Regions from separate parts of the Oceanobacillus phoenicis genome, predicted to be linked through region 3. Evidence: riboswitches for the same ligand, from Rfam matches in the RefSeq annotation. Region 3 holds a riboswitch; each other region holds the start of a gene.
The links. A riboswitch is a leader RNA that binds a small molecule or an ion and turns the genes downstream of it on or off. The one in region 3 is predicted to bind S-adenosylmethionine.
Positions count from the first base shown of each region.

Region 1: another riboswitch for S-adenosylmethionine. It lies ahead of ABC346_RS19490 (homocysteine S-methyltransferase family protein); the one in region 3 lies ahead of ABC346_RS11875 (methionine ABC transporter ATP-binding protein).
Region 2: another riboswitch for S-adenosylmethionine. It lies ahead of ABC346_RS17335 (5-methyltetrahydropteroyltriglutamate--homocysteine S-methyltransferase); the one in region 3 lies ahead of ABC346_RS11875 (methionine ABC transporter ATP-binding protein).

Region 1 is NZ_JBDFME010000001.1:3,888,839-3,897,127, reverse strand. Features, by position in the region: gene ABC346_RS19525 (branched-chain amino acid ABC transporter permease) at 1-91, shown strand, start outside; gene ABC346_RS19520 (ABC transporter ATP-binding protein) at 106-870, shown strand; gene ABC346_RS19515 (ABC transporter ATP-binding protein) at 863-1,570, shown strand; gene ABC346_RS19510 (ABC transporter substrate-binding protein) at 1,605-2,807, shown strand; gene ABC346_RS19505 (acyl-CoA dehydrogenase family protein) at 2,910-4,058, shown strand; gene ABC346_RS19500 (thiolase family protein) at 4,084-5,268, shown strand; gene ABC346_RS19495 (DUF1801 domain-containing protein) at 5,270-5,698, opposite strand; SAM riboswitch class I at 6,156-6,261, shown strand; gene ABC346_RS19490 (homocysteine S-methyltransferase family protein) at 6,342-7,391, shown strand; gene ABC346_RS19485 (aliphatic sulfonate ABC transporter substrate-binding protein) at 7,478-8,289, shown strand, end outside.
Region 2 is NZ_JBDFME010000001.1:3,450,442-3,458,730, reverse strand. Features, by position in the region: gene ABC346_RS17355 (cytochrome ubiquinol oxidase subunit I) at 1-313, opposite strand, end outside; gene ABC346_RS17350 (NRDE family protein) at 372-1,142, opposite strand; gene proB (glutamate 5-kinase) at 1,723-2,841, shown strand; gene ABC346_RS17340 (glutamate-5-semialdehyde dehydrogenase) at 2,838-4,085, shown strand; gene ABC346_RS17335 (5-methyltetrahydropteroyltriglutamate--homocysteine S-methyltransferase) at 4,156-5,259, opposite strand; SAM riboswitch class I at 5,419-5,522, opposite strand; gene ABC346_RS17330 (MBL fold metallo-hydrolase) at 6,131-6,850, shown strand; gene ABC346_RS17325 (CBS domain-containing protein) at 7,134-7,823, shown strand; gene ABC346_RS17320 (3'-5' exonuclease) at 7,836-8,289, shown strand, end outside.
Region 3 is NZ_JBDFME010000001.1:2,397,733-2,406,021, reverse strand. Features, by position in the region: gene ABC346_RS11895 (DeoR/GlpR family DNA-binding transcription regulator) at 1-546, shown strand, start outside; gene ABC346_RS11890 (glycine betaine ABC transporter substrate-binding protein) at 644-1,009, shown strand; gene ABC346_RS11885 (MetQ/NlpA family ABC transporter substrate-binding protein) at 1,053-1,874, opposite strand; gene ABC346_RS11880 (methionine ABC transporter permease) at 1,896-2,561, opposite strand; gene ABC346_RS11875 (methionine ABC transporter ATP-binding protein) at 2,548-3,564, opposite strand; SAM riboswitch class I at 3,626-3,730, opposite strand; gene ABC346_RS11870 (methyl-accepting chemotaxis protein) at 4,041-6,038, opposite strand; gene phaZ (intracellular short-chain-length polyhydroxyalkanoate depolymerase) at 6,654-7,532, opposite strand; gene ABC346_RS11860 (hypothetical protein) at 7,659-8,120, opposite strand; tRNA gene ABC346_RS11855 (tRNA-Arg) at 8,259-8,289, opposite strand, start outside.

The DNA of each region.
Region 1 (8,289 bases), 1.5 Mb from region 3:
TCGAGGTATTGTAGGTATGTTCTCTAGCATGAAGCAAAACATCCAACAAAAAAGAGATTTACGGCAAAAACAACTAAAAAAAGAAGCGTAGAAAGGGGTGTATACATGTATATAGAAACAAAGGTATTATCCAAACAGTTTGGGGGATTAAGTGCCGTAAATAATGTTGATTTTTCAATAGATAAAGGGAAAATAAACGCAATTATTGGCCCAAACGGAGCAGGGAAAACAACATTTTTTAACTTAATCAGTGGTGTTCACAAACCTACTTCAGGACAAGTGATGTTTAAAGGCAAAGATATTTCTACATTGCCAGCAAATAAAATCGCTGAATTAGGGGTTGCACGCACTTTCCAAACTACAAATCTATTTGAAAAGTCTACTGTCTTAGAAAATGTTGTCGTTGGTCATAGTTTACGAACCCATTCTAATTTATGGGATGCTATCTTTCGGACAAAACGATTAAAGGAAGAACAAGAGCGATCCAATCAGAAAGCATATGAAGTCATTTCGTTTGTCGGCTTATCAAACGTCGCGGATATCCCTGTTGCGAATCTTTCACAGGAAGAGAAAAAAAGAGTAGCATTCGCACTTGCATTAGCAACAGATCCTGAAATTGTATTTCTAGATGAACCAACAGCTGGTGTTAATCCAGATGAAACCGAAGAATTATCCGCATTAATTAAAAAAATGGCGCAGCAAGGAATTACTATTTGTTTAATTGAACACAAGATGAAAATGATTATGGAGTTAGCCCACAAAATTATGGTATTAAATTATGGTGAAAAAATTGCTGAGGGCACACCGAATGAAATAAATCAAAATGAGGAAGTGATTCGTGCTTATCTAGGAGGGAGTGCAAGTGCTTGAGCTAAATAAAGTTACGGTGAAATATGGTAATTATGCTGCTGTAAACAATATTAATATTCAAGTGAATCAGGGAGAGATTGCTGTATTACTAGGAGCTAATGGGGCTGGGAAAAGTACAGTATTTCGTACGATAAGTGGATTAAACAAACCAGCTTCTGGAGAGATAAAATTTGAAGGAATGGCATTGAAGGGAAAATCCCCAGATAAAATTGTGCAAGCAGGAATTGTACAATGTGCGGAGGATCGAAAGTTATTTCCTCGAATGACAGTACACGACAACTTGATAATGGGTGCCTATATTCATAGAAAAACTAAAAGTAGAATTAAACAGACCATAAAGGAAGTATATGAGTTGTTTCCAATATTATATGAGAAACGCCATAGTATGGCTGGGTCACTGAGTGGAGGACAACAACAGATGGTGGCCATTGGAAGAGCACTTATGGCAAAACCAAAGTTAATGTTGTTAGATGAACCTTCCATAGGATTAGCACCATTAATTGTGGAGCAAATGTTTGATAGTATAAAGCGGATTAATCAGGAAGGAACTACCATTCTATTGGCTGAACAGAATGCAAATGCCGCTTTAAACATCGCCAATAAGGGATATGTCTTTGAAAACGGTGGGATTGTGGTAGAAGGATTAAAGGAAGAGCTACTTTCGAACGAAGAGGTTAGAAAGGCTTATATAGGGGCCTAACCTCATTTTGTTTAAAAAAATAGGAGGAATTAGAATGAGAATAAACAAAATTTTCTTGAGTTTGATTTCCTTATTGGTTATTGGCATTTTAGCGGGTTGCATTGATGGTAGTTCAAACACAAATAATAATGATACGGACTCTAGTACGAATGCGGAGACAAAGGAGAAAGTTGTTAACATTGGATATACCGGTCCTTTAAGTGGTTCTGCTGCTTTATATGGAGCAAATACTTTAAATGGTTTAGAGATGGCTGCAGAAGAAATTAATGAAGAAGGATTTGAGGTTAATGGTGAAACATATAAGTTAAATATTGTTTCTCTTGATGATAAGTATCTACCAAATGAGTCAGCTTCTAATGCAAAACGATTAGTACAAGAAAATGCTACACCAATTATTTATGCTCCACATAGTGGGGGGATTGCAGCGCTACAAGTGTTTAATGAACAAGAAAACTTTATTATTGGGGCTTACTCAAGTGAACCTGCGATTACGGAACAAGGGAATGAATTAACCGTAAGAATTCCGCCTAGTTATCATGGATATGTCGAGCCTTTTACGAAATATTCGATGGAACGATTTGGAGGAAAATTGGCTGCTATTCCTCCAGTAACACAATATGGTCAAGATTGGGCTGATGAATTACTTCCATATTGGGAGGAACAAGGAGGAGAGGTAGTACATGAGGCATCGGTAGATTTTGCAAAAGAAACGGATTTTTATACATTATTAACCAACGCCCTAGAGTCAGATCCTGATGTAATCTTCCTTGGCGGGCCTTCAGAACCAACAGCAAATGTAATGACCCAAGCAAGGCAGCTTGGCTTTGAAGGTGGATTTATTATTATGGACCAAGCAAAATTAGATGAAATGAAACGGATTACAGAAACATATGAAGTCCTAGAAGGTGCAATTGGGACCATGCCATTGGTAGAAGCGGATTATCCTGGAGTCCCTGCATTTGTCGAAAAATATACAGAAGAGCACGGAATTGAACCAGGGTCAGAAGCTGGTTTCCATTATGTGAGTTTGTATATTTTTGTAGAAGCAATGAAAGCAGCAGGCAATGTAGAGGATGCGACTGTAATTCGAGAGCATATACAGGCTGGGTTAGATTCGCTACCTGAAGATAAACATGTATATGTAATTCCAAGTATCGATGAAAATGGAGGATTTGAAATTCTTACTAGAGTCAGTGCAGTAGAAGATGGCGAAATCGTAGGAATTCCAATTGATTAAAGTATCCTAATCATTTTTTATACAGCAAAAAAGCAACTTGGCATTTTTATTGCCAAGTTTGCTTTCTATTTCCAACAAAAGATGAGAAGGAGGTATATTGATATGAATTTTGAATTAGATGAAGTCATTCAATCTATAAAAGAAAACGTTCGCAACTTTATTCAAACAGAGGTAGAGCAGGTCGCTGATGATATTGAGCGAAACAATAAAATACCCGAACGAATAATTGAATTATCAAAGACAATGGGGCTTTTTGGTTTAAGTATACCCGAACAATACGGTGGATTAGGTATTGGAATGGTAGGAAAATGTGCATTATACGAAGAAATTGGAGCGACGCATAATGGATATACAACACTAATCGGAGCTCATACTGGAATTGGTACTGTTGGAATAGTAGAGATGGGAAATGAAGAACAAAAGCAAAAATACTTACCTCCTATGGCAAGTGGAGAAAAAATTGGTGCATTTGCTTTAACAGAACCGGAAGCAGGATCGAACGCAAGTGCTCTAAAAACTACTGCTGTTAGAAAAGGAGATAAATATATACTAAATGGAACAAAACATTATATTACCAATGCCACAGAGGCAGAAGTATTTACTGTAATGGCAGTTACTGATCCAACGAGAGGAGCAAAAGGCGTCTCTTCTTTTATTGTAGAAAAGAGTGCTTCGGGATTTCATATAGGTGCGATTGAAGAAAAAATGGGACTTAAAGGTTCTCACTCGGCGGAAATAATTTTAGAAGATTGTGAAGTGCCCATAGAGAATTTACTTGGTCAAGAAGGACAGGGGTATGTGAATGCCTTAAAAATTTTAACGAATGGCCGTGCTGGTTTAGCAGCTCGGAATTTAGGTTCAAGCCAGAAACTATTAGATATGTCGACTACTTATGCAATAGAAAGAGAACAATTCGGTAAGTCAATTATTGAACACCAAGCAGTTGCACACATGTTAGCAGAGATGGCTGTAGAGATAGAAGCATTACGTGCTTTAACTTATAAAGTGGCATGGATGGTTGACAATGGAGAAAATGTCATTAAAGAAGCAGCGATGTTAAAACTGTATGGTTCAGAAGTATATAACCGAGTAGCGGATAAGGCAGTCCAAGTGCACGGAGGGATCGGTTATATATCTGATTTTCCTGTGGAGCGATTCTATAGAGATGCGCGCATTACGCGGATTTATGAAGGAACATCGGAAATTCAGAAGAATATTATTGCTGGACAATTAAAAAAACATTATAGCTAAGGATAAGTTGTAGGGAGGTATAGGTATGGAAGATTCGATCGTTATTGTCAGTGCAACTAGAACACCAATTGGAGCATATGGGAAATCATTGAAAAACGTATCTTCTGGTTATCTAGCAAGCCATGTAATCAAAGAATCGTTGCAAAGAATAAATATTCCAGCTGATCACATAGATGAAGTTATTTTAGGTGAAGTAAGACAAACGACGGAAGCATCGAATATTGCTAGAGTGGCAGCACTTAGAGCTGGTCTCCCCAAACAAGTGACTGCTTTTACAGTAAATAGATTATGTGCTTCTGGCATTCAGGCGGTTACATCTGGAGTGCAACAAATCCTTAGTAATCAAGCTGATATTGTCATAGCTGGTGGAACAGAGAGTATGAGTCGTTCACCAATATACTTACGAAACACGAGATTTGGAGGAGATCAAACAACTATCGTCGATTCAAATTTAGAAGCAGGACAACAACCTCAAGAAATCTATGGTAAGAATTTATCTATGGGTATTACAGCTGAGAATGTTGCTAGGAAATACGTTATATCTAGAGAAGATCAAGATACATTTGCAATAGAAAGTCAGCAAAGAGCAAAAAAAGCTATAGAGACTGGACGTTTCAAAGAAGAGATAGCTCCTATCCAAGTTGTGGAGAAAAAGCAGACATCTGTATTTGCAGTAGATGAATATCCTCGATTTGATACATCTTTAGAGAAATTAGCAAAGCTAAATCCGGTATTTGAAGCAGGTGGAACGGTGACTGCAGGTAATGCTTGCGGAAGAAATGATGGTGCTTCGGCTGTAATTATCATGAAAGAATCTCGTGCCAATCAACTTGGTTTGCAACCACTCGCTAGAATCAAAGACTGGAGTACAGCAGGTGTTTCTCCTAAAGTTATGGGGATTGGTCCAGTACCGGCAGTTAAACAACTTCTTAAACGAACGAAGAAAACATTACAAGACATAGATTTAATCGAATTGAATGAAGCTTTTGCTTCTCAATCTATCGCTGTCATCCGCGAACTAGGTTTGGATCATGAAAAAGTAAATGTCAATGGAGGGGCAATTGCGTTAGGTCATCCGGTCGGTGCTACAGGAACACGAATTATAACAACATTAATCTATGAATTAATGAAAAGAAAACAGCAATATGGCATAGCTACTTTATGTGCTGGTGGCGGACAAGGGATGGCACTATTAATCGAACAGTGCTAAGTTATTTTTCAGTAACAGGATATGTTGAATTGATATGGCTGAGTGATTGTTTAATTAATCGACGTAAAACATCAAGATTAATATCGCTGAGTTTGTTAATATAAACACATGATTTGCCGGTAGTATATTTACCTAAAGCTGTCATTAATTCACTATCTTGAACAATATCTGTTGCAAGATAGAGACTAATTTTTGATTTTCTGGGAGAGTATCCTACCATTAAAAATTCTCCGGAGTGGCCGGAAGCGTATTTATATTTGTATTTTCCAAAACCAATAATACTTGTTCCCCACATCTTTGCTTGATACTCAGTCGAATCGGTAAATATATCTAATAGTTTATAAGCATCTTCTTTTTTTTGAAGATGATCCACACTTTCGATGAATTGAATAACACTGTCTTCTGTTTCTTTTGTTTTTAACTCATACATTTTTAGCACTCCTAAGTATAAAGGTTAATTATAGTATAACAAATGAAATAAGTTATTTTTATGAAATATGGATATTGTGCTGTTTTTATTTCCAATGCCGATGACTCGCTTATTTAGAAGACACTGCTCTAACATACTAGGAAGAGAAAACCCTTTTCCTAGTGTGCTCTATTTACTAAAATTCCTGTAAATCGCTTATGATTTGGTAATAAACATATTCTATGCACTAATAATTCTTGATTTTCTTTCGTATTTGCCATATATTAAGCTAGGTTATTCTGAGCAGGAGTCACCGTCTTCCATTTCAATCAAGTCCAACTCATTGCTATTGTTGAAACATTAGACAAAATAATTCTTTAAAAAATAATAAATGAATAATTTAAATTTCCTATTGATTATTTTATGGTTATCATTTAAGATGTTAAAAAGTTAATTTTTAAAAAATTTAATAAAGTTAGACTTATCAAGAGAGACGGAGGGATTGGCCCGATGAAGTCTCAGCAACCAGCCTTACATGGGTATGGTGCTAATTCCAATAGGCTTACATGCCTTAAAGATAAGAAGAACAATGTATGCTTACCTTTCTTCTTACTTTTAGAAGAGGGGTTTTTTGTTTGTAAAAATAATTGAGGAGGAGATTTTAATGAAACGTAGTTTAAAAAGACGTTTGCAAGAAGGTACCGTAATAGCAGGGGAAGGGTATTTATTTGAATTAGAGAGGAGAGGGTATCTACAGGCAGGTTCATTTGTACCTGAAGTTGCCCTTGCGAACCCGGATGCGTTAAAACAAACATATCGTGATTTTATGAATGCTGGCTCTGATGTTGTTTTAGCATTTACATATAATGCACATCGAGAAAAAATGCGCATTATCGGAAAGGAAGATCTATTAGAACCTTTGAATAGAAGTGCTATTCGTTTAGCAAAAGAAGTAGCGAAAGAGCATCCTGTGGAGGAGGCATTAGTGGCAGGAAATATTTCTAATACAAATATCTTTGACCCTGATGATGAATCGAGCAAAAATCAAGTAAGAGAGATGTTCGCTGAAATGGCTCAGTGGAGTAAAGAGGAAGACGTTGATTTTATTAATGGAGAAACATTTTATTATCATGAAGAAGCAGAAATCGCGTTGGAAGAAATATTGAAAAAAGACTTGCCAGCAGTCATTACACTGGGATTAATGGGAGAAAATATTTTAAGAGATGGCTACACGGTAGAGGAGTCTTGTAAGATTCTATCAGAAAAAGGAGCACTTGTAGTTGGAATGAACTGTTTCCGAGGTCCAGACACGATGCAACCTTATATAGCCAAGATTAGAAATCATGTAACCGGTTATGTAGGAGCTTTGCCCATTCCATATCGTACATCAAATGAGCATCCGACATTTTTTAATTTACCAGATGGTGGTTGCAGTTGCCATTTGCCTACGGAAACAACTTTTCCTACTGCTTTAGATCCGCTTTACCATAACCGTTATGAACTAGCTGAGTGGGCAAAAGAAGCAAAAGGGATTGGTGTCAATTATATTGGATTATGTTGTGGAGCATCTCCAGCAATGCTTAGAGCTGTTTCAGAGGCGGTTGGTAAGGAGACCATTAACTCTCCTTATTCTCCTGATATGGAGAAGCATTTCTTATTTGGGAAAGATAAAACATTAAAAGAGCATAATGTAGGCTATCGATTTAAGGCATAGTAAATCTCCTATTCTATTTATTTTGTTAGCAGCTTTAGTATAAAACCAAGTAGTTTTATTTAAATAATGAAAAGGAGGAGAAATTAATGAAAAGGAAGTTAATGAGTGTAGCTCTAATTATATTAATAATTAGTGTATTAGCAGCATGTGGATCAGATTCAAGTTCTGCAGAAGGAAAGCCTGATAAGATCCGCTTAGATTATGCCTATTATTCACCAACAAGCCTTGTTTTAAAAGAACAAGGATGGTTAGAAGAAGCTTTAGAAAATGAAGGAATAGGTGTGGAGTGGGTTCTAAGTCAGGGTAGTAATAAGGCTTTAGAATTTTTAACAAGTGATAGCATTGATTTTGGTTCATCGGCAGGATCTGCGGCACTTGTTTCGAAATCCAAGGGTTCTCCAATTCAAAATATATATATTTATTCTCAACCAGAGTGGACAGCGTTGGTTGCTAATAATGAGTCGGGGATACAATCTGTAGAAGAATTAAAAGGAAAAAAAGTCGCTGCCACGTTAGGAACGGATCCATATATTTTTCTACTAAGAGCTTTAAATGAAGCTGGATTATCAGCAAATGACTTAGAAATTGTAAATTTACAACATGGAGACGGTGCGGTTGCTTTGTCGAAAGGTTCTGTTGATGCATGGGCGGGGTTAGATCCACATATGGCTAGAGCAGAATTAGAATCTGATGCAAACTTATTTTATCGAAATAAAGAATTTAACACCTATGGTTTTTTAAATGTAAGAAAGGATTTTGCAGAAGAGTATCCAGATTATGTTGATGTTGTGATTGGTGCGTATGAAAAAGCAAGAGAGTGGACAATAGATAATCCGGAAGAAGCGGCAAAGATTTTATCTGAAGAAGCAGAGATGTCACTAGATGTAGCGAAACAAAC
Region 2 (8,289 bases), 1.1 Mb from region 3:
ATGCAAATACTTCCATGAATAGAGGAAGTGCGATAATATTACCTGCTAGCTCCATGAAACTTGGCCAAAGCAGTGACAGCTGTAATCCAATAGCAGTACCTGTAACTACACCGACAGCTACTGTCACGATAAATCCTTTTGCCCAACGTCTTGCCATTAGTAAGTAATGCATGTCATTTTTCTTAATTCCTATCCACTGTGCAATCATTATCATTAATGGAACACCAACACCGATTGTGGCATAAATAATATGAAAAGAAAGGGTGAGTAATGTCAGCAAGCGGCTCGCATATGTCGGATCATCGAATATCATTTGTGGACCTCCTTAAAGAACAATCATATTGTATTAATTTACCCGATGATCAACAAAATTAATCGGAAACAATCGAAAAATGGTAATTTATATCTCCAATTGCTATCCCTTGATGATACGTACGTTCTATAAAGGTAACATTGCTTCTTTTATCTACTAAAATAATCGTTGATGCTCTTGTTCCGTAATTACCCGTATCTATAAACATAGAAGATAAATTTCGTTCTAAATGAATTCCAACACCGGTGTCAGGAAGATCTTGATCAGTCGGTTTATCAGCATTTTGTAAGATACGAAACAACGACTCGCTAGAAATATTTTGGTTGTTTTCTAGGTACGTCTGTAATAAGCCCTTGGATTTTAATACTTTTGGCCATGGACTGTTTAATTTATCATTACTTAATGAATGGATACCCGATTCTAATTGTGCGCTACTATTATAGATATTATTGTAAGTATAGAGGCATTGGAAATCTCCAAATAAAGCATTATATCCTGAATATAAGGATTGATCTTCCTCTAAATTAGATAAAAATTGTGTTGAATCTCTTTCCTTATTTAAAAAATCAACAGGTATTTTTCCTCTTGAATATTTACCTGTCTCAGGAAGCGAAGGATCTCTGTAATTGGTAATTGCTGCAATTTTTCCTTGTTTTGTTATACCCAACCACGTACCTTTTGATTTTAAGTCACGTCCTGCTAAAATATCTGGAGCATCATCCCAAAATGTTGCTTTTGCAGTGGGGCGATCATAGAATTCATCCCGATTGGCAATTAATACAAATGGATATTCGGAATGTTTTTGGATAGCAAAAGTTATTAAACACATAATCAAACCTCCTATTCCATATTATAGATGAAATAGATTGATTTTCCTAAAAATCAGATCAAAATACAAATAGCTGTTGACAATTAATGAGAAACTGATAATAATAAATTACAATACAGTTGAACGTTTAACAGAGGAATAGTATGTAAATATCGAATGAAAGAGATCGGAATTTATTAGCTGAGAGATTCCGTCATTGCTGATTTATTAGAACCTACCTTTGAAGTCTCATGCAAACATGGGCGTATATCCAGCGTTAATGGAAGAAGTGAGATGCGATTCCAGTCAGATTGCATCTAAGTTGTGGTGGTACCGCGGAAGAGAACTCTTTCGTCCCTTTTTATTAAATTGGGATGAAAGGGTTTTTTATTGATATATATAAATTTGGTATTTCAATCGTGGCACCTATACCTAAGGTGAAATTCATCGTGGATTCGTCACCTCACCGTGATTCCTTTATCTCAAAAAAAGGAAGTTCGACGAATGTCGAAATACCCTTGAAAAGGGGCTCGCTAAGTTTCTATTTTTTTGTTCTAAACCTGAAAATAGACATCTAGAGAATATTGAGGAGGAGAAGAATATGAATAAAAAGAGGGTAGTTATAAAAATTGGAAGTAGCTCATTGACGAATGAAAAAGGGGAAATTGATCATAAGAAACTAGGAGATCATGTGAATGCGTTAGCTATGTTACATCAACATAATTTCGAAGTAATTTTAGTTTCCTCAGGGGCCGTTGCAGCTGGGTTTCGAAACCTTGGATATTCTTCTAGGCCGGTTACATTAAAAGGAAAGCAAGCATCTGCGGCAATTGGCCAAGGTCTACTCATTCATACTTATATGGATAAGTTTATGGAATACAATATTCGATCTGCTCAATTATTATTAACAAGGACTGATTTTTCGATTCAAAAACGTTATAAAAATGCTACATCTACTATGCTGGAATTATTAGAACGTGGGGTTATTCCGATTATTAATGAAAATGACACAGTTGCTGTTGATGAATTAACATTTGGTGATAATGATATGCTTTCTGCTTTAGTTAGTGGAGCTATTCATGCAGCTAAACTAATTATATTAACTGATATTGATGGAATTTATGATAAACATCCCGGTAAATTTATGAATGCTAAGCGGTACGATACAATTGATGTAATTACTGAAAAAATGATACAGGAAACGGATGTTTCTGGTTCGAAATTAGGTACTGGGGGTATGAAATCGAAATTGATGGCTGCAAAGGTTGCTACCTCTCTCGGAGTCCCTATTTTTATTGGTAAGGGCGAAGGAATATCTAAATTACTAGAAATAGTTAATGGAAATGGTGAGGGTACTTATGTCAAAAGTGTGCGAAATAAACAAATTCCTATTCGTAAGCAATGGATTTCTTTGCACTCCACTTTAGAAGGGAAACTGCTTATTGATGATGGAGCTACCCAAGCACTTATGTATAATGGAAGTAGTTTGTTGTCAGCCGGTGTAGTAAATGTTCAGGGAGATTTTGAACAAGGGGATGTAGTGGAAGTTTTTAATCGAAGTAATTTATTAGGAAGAGGACAAGTGAGTTGTTCATCAGAGGAACTCAAAGCAGCGAATACATTAAAAAATGCGAAACAGGTGACCCAACTTCCTGCTATTGAGGTTATTCACAGAGATTCGTGGGTTATGGTTGATCAATTGAAGGAGGAGTTACGATGAGTGAAGTGATAGAAAAAGCCAAGATAGCAAAACAAGCAAGTTATCAAATTGCACTAGCTACAACTGATGAAAAAAATGAAGCATTACAATTAATTTCCCAAGCAATTTTAGAAGAAACACATGAAATAATTGCCGCAAATGAATTAGATATAGAAGAAGGTAAGAAAAAAGGTTTATCTAATGCAGTTATTGATAGAATTAAATTAAATGAGGAAAGATTGCAAGATATAGCTGAAGCAATATTGCAGATAACTGTATTAACGGATCCTATTGGAGAAGCCCTAGAAATATTCGAGAAAGACAATGGATTATATATTACGAAGAAGCGGGTTCCGATTGGTGTTATTGGAATGGTTTATGAGGCTAGACCTAATGTCACTGTAGATGCAGCTTCTCTTGCAATAAAAACAGGAAACTCAGTAGTATTACGTGGTAGTTCTTCAGCTATACATTCTAATAAAGCACTTATTCATGTTATTCATGCGGCATTAGCTTCCAGCTCCTTACCAAAAGAAGCTGTACAATTAATAGAAGATACTAGAAGAGAAGTAGCAAATCAACTGTTTCAATTAAATGAATATCTAGATGTTTTAATTCCAAGGGGAGGAAAACAGTTAATTGATACAGTGGTAAAACAATCTACTGTACCTGTAATTGAAACTGGTGCAGGAAACTGCCACGTTTATCTAGATGAATCTGCTAAAGTAGAGATGGCAACGGAAATTGTATTGAATGCAAAATTACAGCGACCATCTGTATGTAATGCAATTGAGTCGTTAATCATTCATAACCAGTGGTTTGAAAAACATGGTTTCGAACTATTAAAAACATTGCAATCTCATGATGTAACCATTCACGGTGATTCATTCGTTATGGAAAAGCTTCCTACGGCTATAGGAGCAACCGAAAAAGATTGGGAAACAGAATATTTAGCCAGTGAAATAAGTGTAAAAATAGTTGATTCAGTATCAGAGGCGATCACCCACATCAATCGATACGGTACACGTCATTCAGAAGCGATTATAACTGAAAATAAGATTAATGCTGAACAGTTTCAACGTCAAGTTGATGCTGCAGCAGTTTATCATAATGCTTCAACCAGATTTACAGATGGGTTTGAATTCGGATACGGTGCAGAGATAGGAATTAGTACACAAAAATTACATGCTCGAGGTCCAATGGGGCTGGAAGCATTAACATCAACTAAATTTGTGATATCAGGAACAGGACAAATTCGTAATTAATTTATTAACTCCAAACTACTCTATTTTAACGGAAGTAGTTTGGAGTTATTTTAGTCATGTTTTATAAAGCTTATCCCCAAATCTCTTTGGAAAGCTCAACGATATAACGTAATTTTTTCCACTGGTCCTCTTCTGTTAATTTATTTCCTTGATGTGTCGATGCAAATCCACATTGAGGGCTAAGCGAGATTTGATCTAATGGAATATATTGTGAAGCATCCTTTATTTTCTTAATGATCTCATCTTTGTCTTCTAACACACCAAATTTAGAAGTGATTGCTCCAATGACTACCTGTGGTCCACCATTAGGAATATGAGCAAGAGGTTCAAAGCTGCCTGAACGATCATCATCATATTCTAGGAAAAATCCGTCCACTTTTTCATGAGCAAATAAGGTTGGTGCGATATGAGCATAACTGCCTTCAAATGCCCAAGTTGACCGATAGTTTCCTCTACATAAGTGTGTCGTTACGATTAAATCATCTGGCTTATTCTCGAGTACACTATTTACAACATGTAATGATAAATCAATCAACTCTTGACGAGATAAATCTTCTTCGAATGCTATTAACTCATCTACGTTCAAGCCGGCAATGTATACATCATCTAATTGCAGGTAACGACATCCAGCTTCGTAAAATGCTTGGATTGCATTACGATAAGCAATAATAATATCCTCTGCATAGGATTGGATATCTGGATAAACTTCTGGATTACGCGTTCCTTTGTGAAATAATTGATTTGGGCTAGGAATGGTTTGTTTTGCTACAGCACGATCCCCGACAATTTGTTTAAACTCAATGAAATCTTTGACAAATGAATGGTCTTTTGGAAAACTGATTTTTCCATTATTACGGATGTTATATCTCTCTGTTTCAATTCCTTTAAATAAGTAACCTTGTTCTGGAATATATCCTTCTATGCCATTTAATTCTTCTAAAAAGTCCGTGTGCCACCATAGTCTGCGGAACTCACCATCTGTAACAGCTTGTAAACCTATCTCAATTTGTTTGTCTACGATGCGCTTGATTTCTTCTGTTTGAATACCACGTAATTCTTCCGCTGAAATATTTCCATTCGTATAGTTTTTTCTTGCCTGAAGCAAACGTTCTGGTCGTAGCAAACTACCTACATGGTCTGCACGAAATGGTGCCTTAATAATTGTTTTTGTCAATTTTCCTTCCTTCTTTCTCCATTAGATTTTGGTTAGTCTTATAGAGTAGGGTCTTGCTCTATGAAACTAACATATGACAGTTCTGTACAGAGAATAGGGGAAAATAAATACCCCCTTCTACAAGTAAGAAGAGGGTACAGGAAACCGTACGATATACTCTTCTTATCTTCTAGCTTTTACGCTACTGGAATTGGCACAGTACTTAAATAAAGTCTGTTGCCGAGGCTTCCTTGGGCCAGTCCCTCCACCTCTCTGGATAAGAATTGTCATATTTAATTAATAGAAATTTTATAAGGTATTGAATATAATGTCAAGAGTTTTTTGAAAATTTATTCTGTATGTAAATGGTAGAGTAAAACATTTCAAGACTTAAGATATGGAGATAAACGGTTTGTAAATGTCCTAATCGCTTTAAGAGCTTTTAGGTCTTTGTGGTACTTACATTTAGTGGAAATACTTACCCGAACTAACGAATTTTCACTTAATATCATTTGAATCAATTTCATAATTAAAATATATGATTTAAAATCCGCATGTTGCGTTGTTTGATTTCCATTGCAGACGGCGCTTTCTGCAGGCACAGCTTCAACTAACTAGGAAAAGAAAACCCCTCTTCCTAGTGGATTTTCAGCTCGTGCTATTTCCGCAGGAGTCGCCGTCTTCCATTCTAATCAAAGCCAAGAATTACCTAATCCGAACATTATTATATAAAACACCAAATAATGTTCGTCTTCCAATAAAACTTAGCAATTATGAAATTGATTCATTTGTTTTGTAGCATATTAGTTCCTTTGCCTTTGCAATTCCATCTCGGAACGATAAAATAACAATAAGCTCATTTTACATTGATTGTGTTAGAAAGAGGTATTTCATGCTAAAGAAGATGACAGAAGATATATTTCAATTAGTAGTACGCTTTAAAGGTTCAATGGGGGAAGTAAATTGTTATTTAATAAAAGGTAAAAACGGATATACTGCCGTAGATACAGGTATTTATGATACGGAAACAAAAGAAACTTGGCAGAATGTTCTAGATAACTATCACATTGAAAAACTTATATTAACGCATACTCATGAAGACCATATAGGATTAGCAAAATGGTTTCAAGAGGAATATGCTGTCCCAGTTTTTGTATCGAAGCGAGGATATAAAGAAATGTTAAAGGGAAGAGATCGAAAAGCACATATGGATAGAATGAAATCACTAATTAAACGTCATGGTACACCACCATTACCGTTAAAAATAAAAGATTTTTCTTTTATTTATGATTTTGAGCCGGACGGATATTTTGATGATTTTGATCAAATTGTTTTAGGAAATCTTCCTTTTCAAGCAATTTGGACTCCTGGACATGCTCCCGATCACTATTGTTTTTATAATAAGCAAGAAGAAGTAATGATTGTAGGAGATCATGTGTTAGAACATCTGTCGCCAGTAATTGGCTTATGGATGGGAGAAGAGTTAAATCCATTAAAGGATTACTTACCATCTTTATTAGAACTACAGCAATATCCAAGCAGATTAGCATTACCAGGTCATGGGAAAGTGATGGGAGATCTGTCAGAACGAATAACGGGAACTTATAATTGACATCTCTTTCGTCTTGATGAACTCAAACAACTTCTATCGGATAAACCGATGTCTGCTTTTAAATTAACGACAAAAATTTATGGACCGATGAAAGGAACAGCTTTCGTCAGTCAATTTATGGCCACATTAACTAGGTTAATTTATCTAGCAGAAAATCAGGACATACGAAGTATAGAAAAAAACGGTAAAGTACTTTACAAGGCGAAGTAAAACGATATGGGGAATGTTTAATGTTAAGTCCGAACGGTTAAAATGATAGAACGCAAAGATAGGAGAAATAGATATGTATAAAAATTCAGAGCGCTTTATCACAGCATTTAATCGTATTGACAAAGCATTAAAATCACACTTACACAAAAAAGAAATGGGTTTCTCGAGAGCAGTTCGGGTTTTATCAGACACTAATGCTACGATAAAACGATATTACGATGATCTATTGGAATTTGCAGAACTCAGAAATGCAATCATTCATAATCGTATCGATGTTTCTTATGCGATTGCAGAACCTCATGATACAATTGTGGAACGAATCGAAAAGATAGAAAAAGATTTTACAAGTCCAAAACAAGTAAAGAGTGCATTCTTAAAACAAGTTGTTACATTTCAATTAAACGATTCTGTGCAAAAGTTACTTCAAGTAGTAAGAGATAGAGGATTAACGAAGTTACCCATATATATAAATCAAGATTTTAAAGGTTTAATAACACATAAAGGCATTGCTCGGTGGATAGCAAATTCTATGAACGATAATCAACAAATAGCTGATGCAACTGCTAAAGATATTTTAGAATACGAAAAAACAGATAATCATCTTTTTATAAGCGAGGAAATGTCTGTATATGAAGCTGCTGACGTATTTACAGAACAAGTTGGAAAAGGTAACCGACTTGCGGCTTTGCTTATTACAAAAACAGGGAAAGAGGATGAAAAATTGGTAGGCATTATTACCAATTGGGATATCATGGAAATATAGGGGGAGTTTTGAATGGTTAAGTTTGCAGCAATTGATTTTGAAACAGCAAACGAAAAAAGAAATAGTGCTTGTTCTATTGGTGTGGTAATGATGAATGATACTGAAATTCTAGACGAGTCTTACTCACTCATTAATCCATTAGCTCCATTCCGTTCACGCAATGTTTATATTCATGGAATCACCGAGGAACAAGTTGAAGAAGCACCGACCTTTGCTGAATTATGGCCAACGTTATCTACATATTTAGAAGACACAATACTTATCGCGCATAATGCAAGTTTTGATATGAGCGTTTTACGTCAATCTTTATATAAATACGACATGCCATGTCCAAATTATATGTCACTCTGTACGGTTAAAATCTCACAACTACTTTGGCCAGAATTAGAGAATCATAAATTACATACGGTTGCAAACTACCATGACATACCGTTAAATCATCATCATGCGATGGACGATGCCCGAG
Region 3 (8,289 bases):
AGAAATAGAGAGGAGAAAGTTCAAATATGTAATAAGGCTTTTGAACTTATCGAAGAAAAGCAATGTATTTTACTAGATGCTAGTTCCACTGCTCTAGAACTAGCACGTCTATTAAATCAATCCTCAAAGAGAGTAACAGTAGTAACAAGTGGTATTCAAACTGCCTTTGAATTAAAAGATAATCCTGATATCACTACAATTTTGATCGGAGGAGTCGTTACAAAAAAATCCGCTTCGATCGAGGGTACTTTAGGTATCGATATTTTAGATAACGTTAATATTGATATTATGTTTACCTCTGCAAATGCCTTCTCTTTTGAGAATGGCTTAGAAGACTTTAATCTATATGAAGTACAATTAAAAAAGGATATAGTCCGAAGAGCTTCAAAAGTTGTTGCTCTTATTGATTCCACAAAAATTGGCAAATCATCAAGTGCCGTATTTGCAAAGTTCGATCAGATAGATCGGATTATAACAGATCAACCTATAGATCCGTTATTTAATAGCAAATTAGAATCACATCAGATAGAAACAATCGTAGTGTAATCTTTATTATAAAAAAAGCTCTCGGTGATGCTGAAGCAATAGAATTCCGTCCTTTATCAGCTCAAGAACGTTTTACTGCTTTACAAACTGGTGAGGTATAGCAAGTTCTGAACCAGCTATGTTAACCGCATTGCAAAACGCCATTAATAAAGAAGAAGAAATTGTTGTGCCTTTATGGAACCCACATCGCGTGTTTTCTGAAATGGACTTAAAATACTTAGAAGACCCGAAAAATTTATTTGGTGATGCTGAAAAGATTCACCATGCTACACGCCAAGATTTCAGCAATGATTTCCCTGAAGTTAACCAATGGTTTAAAAACTGGAAAATGTCTGATGAACAAATTGGTGAGTTAATGAGTTATGTCAATGAAGCAGAAGAAAATGGTCAAGAAGCCATTGCTGGCGCTGAAAAATGGGTCGAAGAGAATAAAGAATTAATTAATGAATGGTTAGAGAAATAAAGAAAAGCAGTCGGTTTTATATTCCGACTGCTTTTTTATACACCTATTCAAGCATCCACTGAGGTTTTCCAAAACCTTGGAATTTGTCATCGATAATTTGTTCAAATTCATCTGATTCCACAATTTCTTTAATATCTTTCACCCACTGTTCTTCCAAATCTTCTGTGTTTACAACAACTCGATTTCGATAATCATCTGGCATATCTTCTAATACTAAGGCATCCAATAAATCCATATCTGCTGAAAGCGCAAAATTCCCTGGTACTGCTGATGCATCCTCAGAATCTACTAATCGTGGTAATTGAGCAGCTTCTACTTCTTGGAACTCAAGATTTTTAGGGTTCTCTACAATATCTTTAGCCGATGCTTTTAAGGGATCTACCTCTTCACTAATTTCAATAAGACCCGCATCCTCCAACATGATTAATGTTCTAGCTAGATTCGTAGGATCATTCGCAATGGTAATCTTACTACCATCTTCAATTGATTCAATACTATCAAAGGAATTAGAATATAATCCCATAGGGGCAGTAGGTACAATGATTACTTCAGATAAATCCATTCCATTTTCCTCTGCGAATGCTTCATAATAAATTTTATGCTGAAAAAGATTAGCATCAATATCCCCATTATGTAATGCATTATTCGGTTGAACGTAATCCGTAAACTCTGTATTATTCACTTCATAACCCATTTCTTCTAGTAATGGTGCAATTGCGTCTATAACCATATCACTATAAGGGCCGACAGTTGCGCCAAATTCAATTGTTTTCTTTTCCCCATCTCCACCTTCAACTTCTTCGCTACCGCAGGCTGCCAATATTGTAACACTAACTAAAATGACTAAGAATAATTTCCACTTCATATTAATTCACTTCTCCATTCTCTATCTTTTATTTACACTCTTTGCAATAAAATCACCTAAATATTGAATGAATTGCACTAGTACAATAAGAACAATAACTGTTGTAAACATCACGGTATCATCATATCGATAATATCCATACCGAATTGCTAAATCACCGATACCGCCTCCTCCAACAGTACCAGCCATAGCTGAATATCCGACTAAACTGATTGCCGTTATAGTAAGTCCACTAATAAAACCAGGTTTTGCTTCTGGATAAACAATATCTTTAATAATTAACCAAGGCGATGCTCCTGTTGCAATTGCAGCTTCAATCACCCCACGGTCAATTTCTCTTGCAGCAGATTCTACGATTCTTGCATAGAAAGGAATAGCTGCAACAGATAATGATACGGATGCTGCTAATGGACCTGTTGTTGTATCGACTAACCATTTTGTAAATGGAAGTAAAAATACAAGTAGTATAATAAATGGAATCGAACGAATTAAATTAACGACAATACCTAACGTAGATTTAATTAGTCTATTTTCTAAAAATAAACCTTGGTCTGTGACATATAATAGAATGCCAATAGGCAGTCCAATAATTAATGCAACAAGTAAACCAAGACCAACCATCAACATGGTCTCTAAGAAAGCTTGGTTTAGCTCAGGAAGTATATCAAAAATACTAGCGAGATGCATATTGAATCACCTCCACTTGCTTCAAGCGTTCTTCTAAGTAACCAATAGCACTACTTATTTCAGAGGATTCTCCGTTTACCTCCATAATGAAAACACCTAATGGTTTATCTTTTATGTATTCTACTTTTCCGTGAAGAATATTTCCGCTTATCTTATGTTGTTGTAACATATCAGATACGACTGATTCAGCAGCTATATCTCCACGAAATTGAAGTTTAAGTAGTGTTCCAGTGCATTGCTTTAACAAAGCTTCCGGTAATTGAAAATCTAGAACTGTCTGGATAAAATCTTTCGTTAATCTCTCAACTGGATTCGCAAAAATGTCATATGTCTTTCCTTTTTCAATGACTTTACCATCTTGCATCACGGCGCAACGATCACAAATTTCTTTTACTACTTCCATCTCATGGGTTATGATGACAATAGTGATACCCATTTCTTCATTTATTCTCTTTAAAAGTTTTAAGATTGATTTAGTTGTACTAGGGTCTAATGCCGATGTCGCCTCATCACAAAGTAACACTTTTGGATTGTTTGCAAGTGCTCTTGCTATACTAACCCGTTGCTTTTGTCCACCACTTAATTGAGAAGGATATTGATTTGCTTTATCTTCTATTCCCACTAATTTCAATAGTTCCAGAGTCCTCTTATTCCGCTCCAACTTGCCAATCCCAGCTGCCTTTAGTGCAAATGAGACATTTTCCACCACTGTTTTGGAAGATACTAAATAGAATCCTTGAAAAATCATCCCCATGGATTGCCTTGCCTTGCGTAACTGTTTACTGTTTAAATCTAACAAGTCAATGCCATCGACAATCACTCTACCTTTTGTTGGTCTTTCCAGTACATTAATACACCGTAAAAGCGTACTTTTACCTGCACCGCTATATCCAACAATGCCATATATTTCCCCTTCATTGATATCAAGGGAAACTTGATCTACCCCAATTACTCTTTTCTTTTTAGTTTCATAGTATTTCTCGATATTTTCCAACTGGATCATCCACAACACACTCCATCAAAAAACCTTCTTTCATTCCGAAAGAAGGTTTTTACATATCATCACCTTATCTTTCAGAATAAAAATTCTGCAGGAAGAAGCACCACTCCTTAAAGGTAGGTTGCTGTGACATCATCGGTCCTGATCCCTCCGTCACTCTGGATAAGTTATTCAATTTTAAATTAAAAATAATAAGAATAATCATAATCTGATAATCCTGATTTGTCAATATGATTATATATTTTTATCTAGTGATTAAAGAGATACAGTTAAACCAAGTTCCATTGATACTAACCATACCATATTACTAATCGTCAATTATATCTAGCTGTAAGAGATTATATACTTTTAAGTAACTTTCAATTACTTCCTCGGTTCCAAATTCGTAGAAAAACGTATGAGTATAATAGCTATAATGAGAATGAGGCTCTTAACATAATTTAGAGCCCCCCTCGCGCTAGTGTTTTATGATGTGTTGTTTAATTTTTAGACAGTTTAAAATTCTCTACTAACTGTTGTAATTCTTCAGCTACAAGTGTTAAATCAGATGCTGAATTTGTAATTTCTTCCATAGAAGCGAGTTGTTCTTGTGTGGATGCTGAAACATTTTCCGCCTCATCTGAAACTGTATCACCAATAGAAGCTACCCCTTCAAATATAGAAGTAAATTGTTTAGTTGCAGTTGAAATTTCTTCAACTTCAGTAGTTACACTCATAATTTGATTCGTTATGGAGTCAACATAACCAGTAATTGTAGAAAATGATTGATCCGCATTATGTGCAATGGTAATTCCTTTTTCAACTTCTGTTGTTGCAGCTTTCATCGAACTCACTGTATTGGCTGTTTCCGACTGAATTGCACTAATCATTGTCTTAATTTGTTCTGCTGATTGAGAAGACATCTCAGCAAGTTTTCTTACTTCATCAGCTACAACAGCAAACCCTTTCCCATGCTCTCCAGCTCTTGCTGCTTCGATTGCAGCATTTAGGGCTAATAAGTTTGTTTGCTCGGAAATATCTGTTATAACATCAATAATTTTACTAATTTCTTCTGATTGATTTCCTAAACCTTCTATATTATTCGATAGTTGATGTGTATTCTCTTTGATAAATTTCATTTGACCTATTGTCGTATTCAGTGCTTTATTTCCTTCATTAACAGCTGATATGGTATTGGTAACTGTATTTGAAACCTCTTTCGAACTTGATTCAATAGTATGAATAGAATCCGTCATTTCCTTAGCTAATTTGGAACTTTGCGTTATATTGTTATTTAGATTACTCATCCCCTCAGCTACTTCTTGTACAGATGAAGAAATTTGTTCTGTTGCTGAAGTATTTTGTTCTGTACTTGCATTCAATTGTTCTGCAGAAGACGCTAAATGATTAGATTTATCTCTTACTTGCAGTATAATTCCATTCAAGTTTTCTCGCATTTTATTGAATGATTGTGCAAGTGTACCTAATTCATCATTTCTATATAAGTTTACCTCATCGCTTAGGTCTCCATGACTTATTGTGTTACTTGCACTTACAAGGTGATAAATCGGTTTAGAAATGGAGCGAATAATAAATATAATTAATACTCCACCAAGTACTAATGCGATTGTAATAACAAATATTGTCGTGTTTAAAATTGGACTCACATTAGATGAAATCTCACTATTAAACATAGCCCCCGCTATCTTCCAACCTGTAATCTCACTTGTAGCAAATGCTAATTGTTTTTCGTCACCTTCAAAAAGATAGCTGAACTTCCCACTTTCTGAATCATATAGTTTGGTGAAAAAATCTTCGGTTGCTTCAGCACCAGCCTCATAATCGGGATGACTAATATAATTTTGTGTTTCATCTAAGAGAAACAAATACCCTTCTTCTCCGATAGTGACTGAATTAATTATATCTGTTAAACTAGCCAGCTCAAGGTTTACTGCCACCACACCATTATTATTCGAAGTAGTTTTGGCAAGAGTCACCACCACTTGATTAGAAGAAGCCGATACATAAGGAGTTGTGACAATTACTTCTCCTTGATTGTCCATCGCTTGTTGATACCAAGGTCGCTCTCTTGGATCATAATCTGGCGGATTTTTAAAGGATGTAGGAAAGTTCATAAACTCCCCCGTTTCCGTCCCTACATATGTTTGTTCAAAAGCTACATCTTTCGCAGTTTGCATATTTTCTAAAATTCTTCCTGTCGCTTCATCTGCATTATCTTCTATATCCGATGGATCAATTGCAGTTGATAAGTATTCGATACTATCCATTTGGTCATTCATAAACTGATCAATTGTTTGTTTCATTATTTCTACGCTCTTTTGGGAAGAGTCTAACATACTTTCCTCAATCTTATTCTTTGCACTTTGGTATGAAGTTGCTCCAATTGCAATACTTGGGATTAATAATATGATAAGAAACGCTATTATTAATCTATTTCTTAAACTTATTGATTTCTTGGTTCTTTTTATCTTCTTCAAGATGTTACCTCCTGCTATAAGTAATTGTGCATTTATGAACTTTATATCGACCAAAAGCACTATAACTTAACAGCAAATACAAAAATAAAAATAATCATAAAAGTCGAATAATTATAGAACCATTACCACTTTTATGTTTCATACGTCTGTTATTTAATTCCTCATCCGGTTTGGTAAAAGAATGATTAACTGGGCCATTACACTTACAACAACTTAACCCATCAACGAATTTAAACTGTTGTTCAGTAAACACTTTTCTCATTGCATACATTCAAGTGTAGAAACTTTATCTTCATTCGACTTATTGCCAGCCATGATTTAACACTCTTTATATATTTAGTAGACCAGCACCTCGCAGCTCTGTTTATTAACCCCTTACCCTTCGACAGATAAATGCCAATGGTTGCTCCCTAAATGTTAATAATCCCTTTATATAAAAAAGACACCCTTGTTGAGGTGTCTTTAACTTCGGTTTCTATTTCCAGCCAACGATGCAATAAGGATCTCCACCCAATCTATGCTACTATAATCAAGTGTTCTAAAATACAAGAGAAACAAACAGAAGAAAATAATATTGAAACCGTCAATTTAAATTATTGAATTATTTAGATAGTATTAGCCAAACATTTCATCAATACCAACAAGTATTTCATCTAGATTATCTACTAGTGGAGAATGTCCACAATTTTTTAAAACACGTAGTGTAGCATTTGGGAGTGACTCAACTGTATTTTTTACATCCTGTAACTTAATGATCCGATCTTGCTCTCCGTAATAGCTCAGTACGGGTACTTGTATACTTTTTATTTTTCCATTGCCTTGAATATAACCATTATGCTCATCGGAAATATTAAAATGAGCAAGAGCCCAATAAATGTCTTCTAGGTTTCGTTGTTTCATTGTTTCTCTAATTAATGATTGAGATATAGACAAAGGAGGCTTCTTATTTGTATAAATACCTATGTTCCACATATTATTTAATGTATTAAAATCGTTATTTTGAATGGCTTTAGAGGGGATTGATATTTCGGGGTCTTGAGCCATCTCAGCTTTACTAGCATAATATTTTCCAGTGCTTGCACCTAATTGATCTTTCTTTTGTAACGGGTCTCCTTTAAGACTTACTGAACTCAAGAGGATCATTCCTTGCACAAAATCTGGATAATCAATAGCGAATTGCAGGCAAATTGGACCACCAGCAGACCAACCAACTAGAAAAATCCTTTTGATATGCATAGAATCTAAAAATTGATGAATGTCATTAGAAAAATCACGAACTGTTTTGATTAGAGTACCGTAAGTACTGTCGCCAAAACCTCTTAAATCAAGTGCATAAACCGTATATGATTTTGGATCAATTTCGTTTAATAATGTTGAATAATGTTCGCTTGAACACATATTACCATGAACCAGCACCACCACTTTTTCTCCATACCCCTTTGTCTGATAAGCAATGACTTCACCGTTATTTAGATTCACTCTTTTCTTAGGCATCTTACTCTCAGCTCCCTTTACTAACATATTATGGTAAAGGATTGTTGTAATCAAACGTAATTATAAATAGTCGATTTTTATTTCGAATTATCGAACCTTTTCAGATTCTCACCTTATTTATCTCCTCTATGTCAATCCCGGCACTTCGTCCTCTTGAAAGGCCTTAACTTGCTTGACGTTTTCCATCGGATTATAATCGAGATACCCTTCCTCGTGCCAAAATTTCGCCATCGTACTAATCGTTCTAGGGCGGATATTAAGGGTATTTACCGACAACCCTACCGTCTTATCTTTACGTCCTTCCGAGTTCTCATAACGGCGTTTCTGCGTTCTTATATACGTTATATAATCACGTATAGTATCCGGTATAATGTCCGATAAGTATCCGACGTGGTTAATATAGTCGCATACTGTTCGAGGACGTACACCCTCCGTTTCCTTTGCACGTAAGAATAAAGTCAACGCCTGTTGTAGAGTTAGTGGCTCGCTCGTTTTCCGTACAGTTGCCGGAGTATGTGGGACGTTATTTGTACGTGTGACTTTGCGATCACGTGTTCCGATTAATTTTCGTTTATTCTTGCGATTCACCTTCGAATGTTCGATGGCTTCCTGCTCGCTCGTTCAACGTCCTCCCTTGGAAAAAGAAAAAACCGCCATGTGAACGTGCTACTGTTAGGTAGTCTTATCGTTGATATGACGGTGTTTGTGCGCGATTTGTGCGCGGAACGTCCCAGGCAGGATTCGAACCTGCGACCCA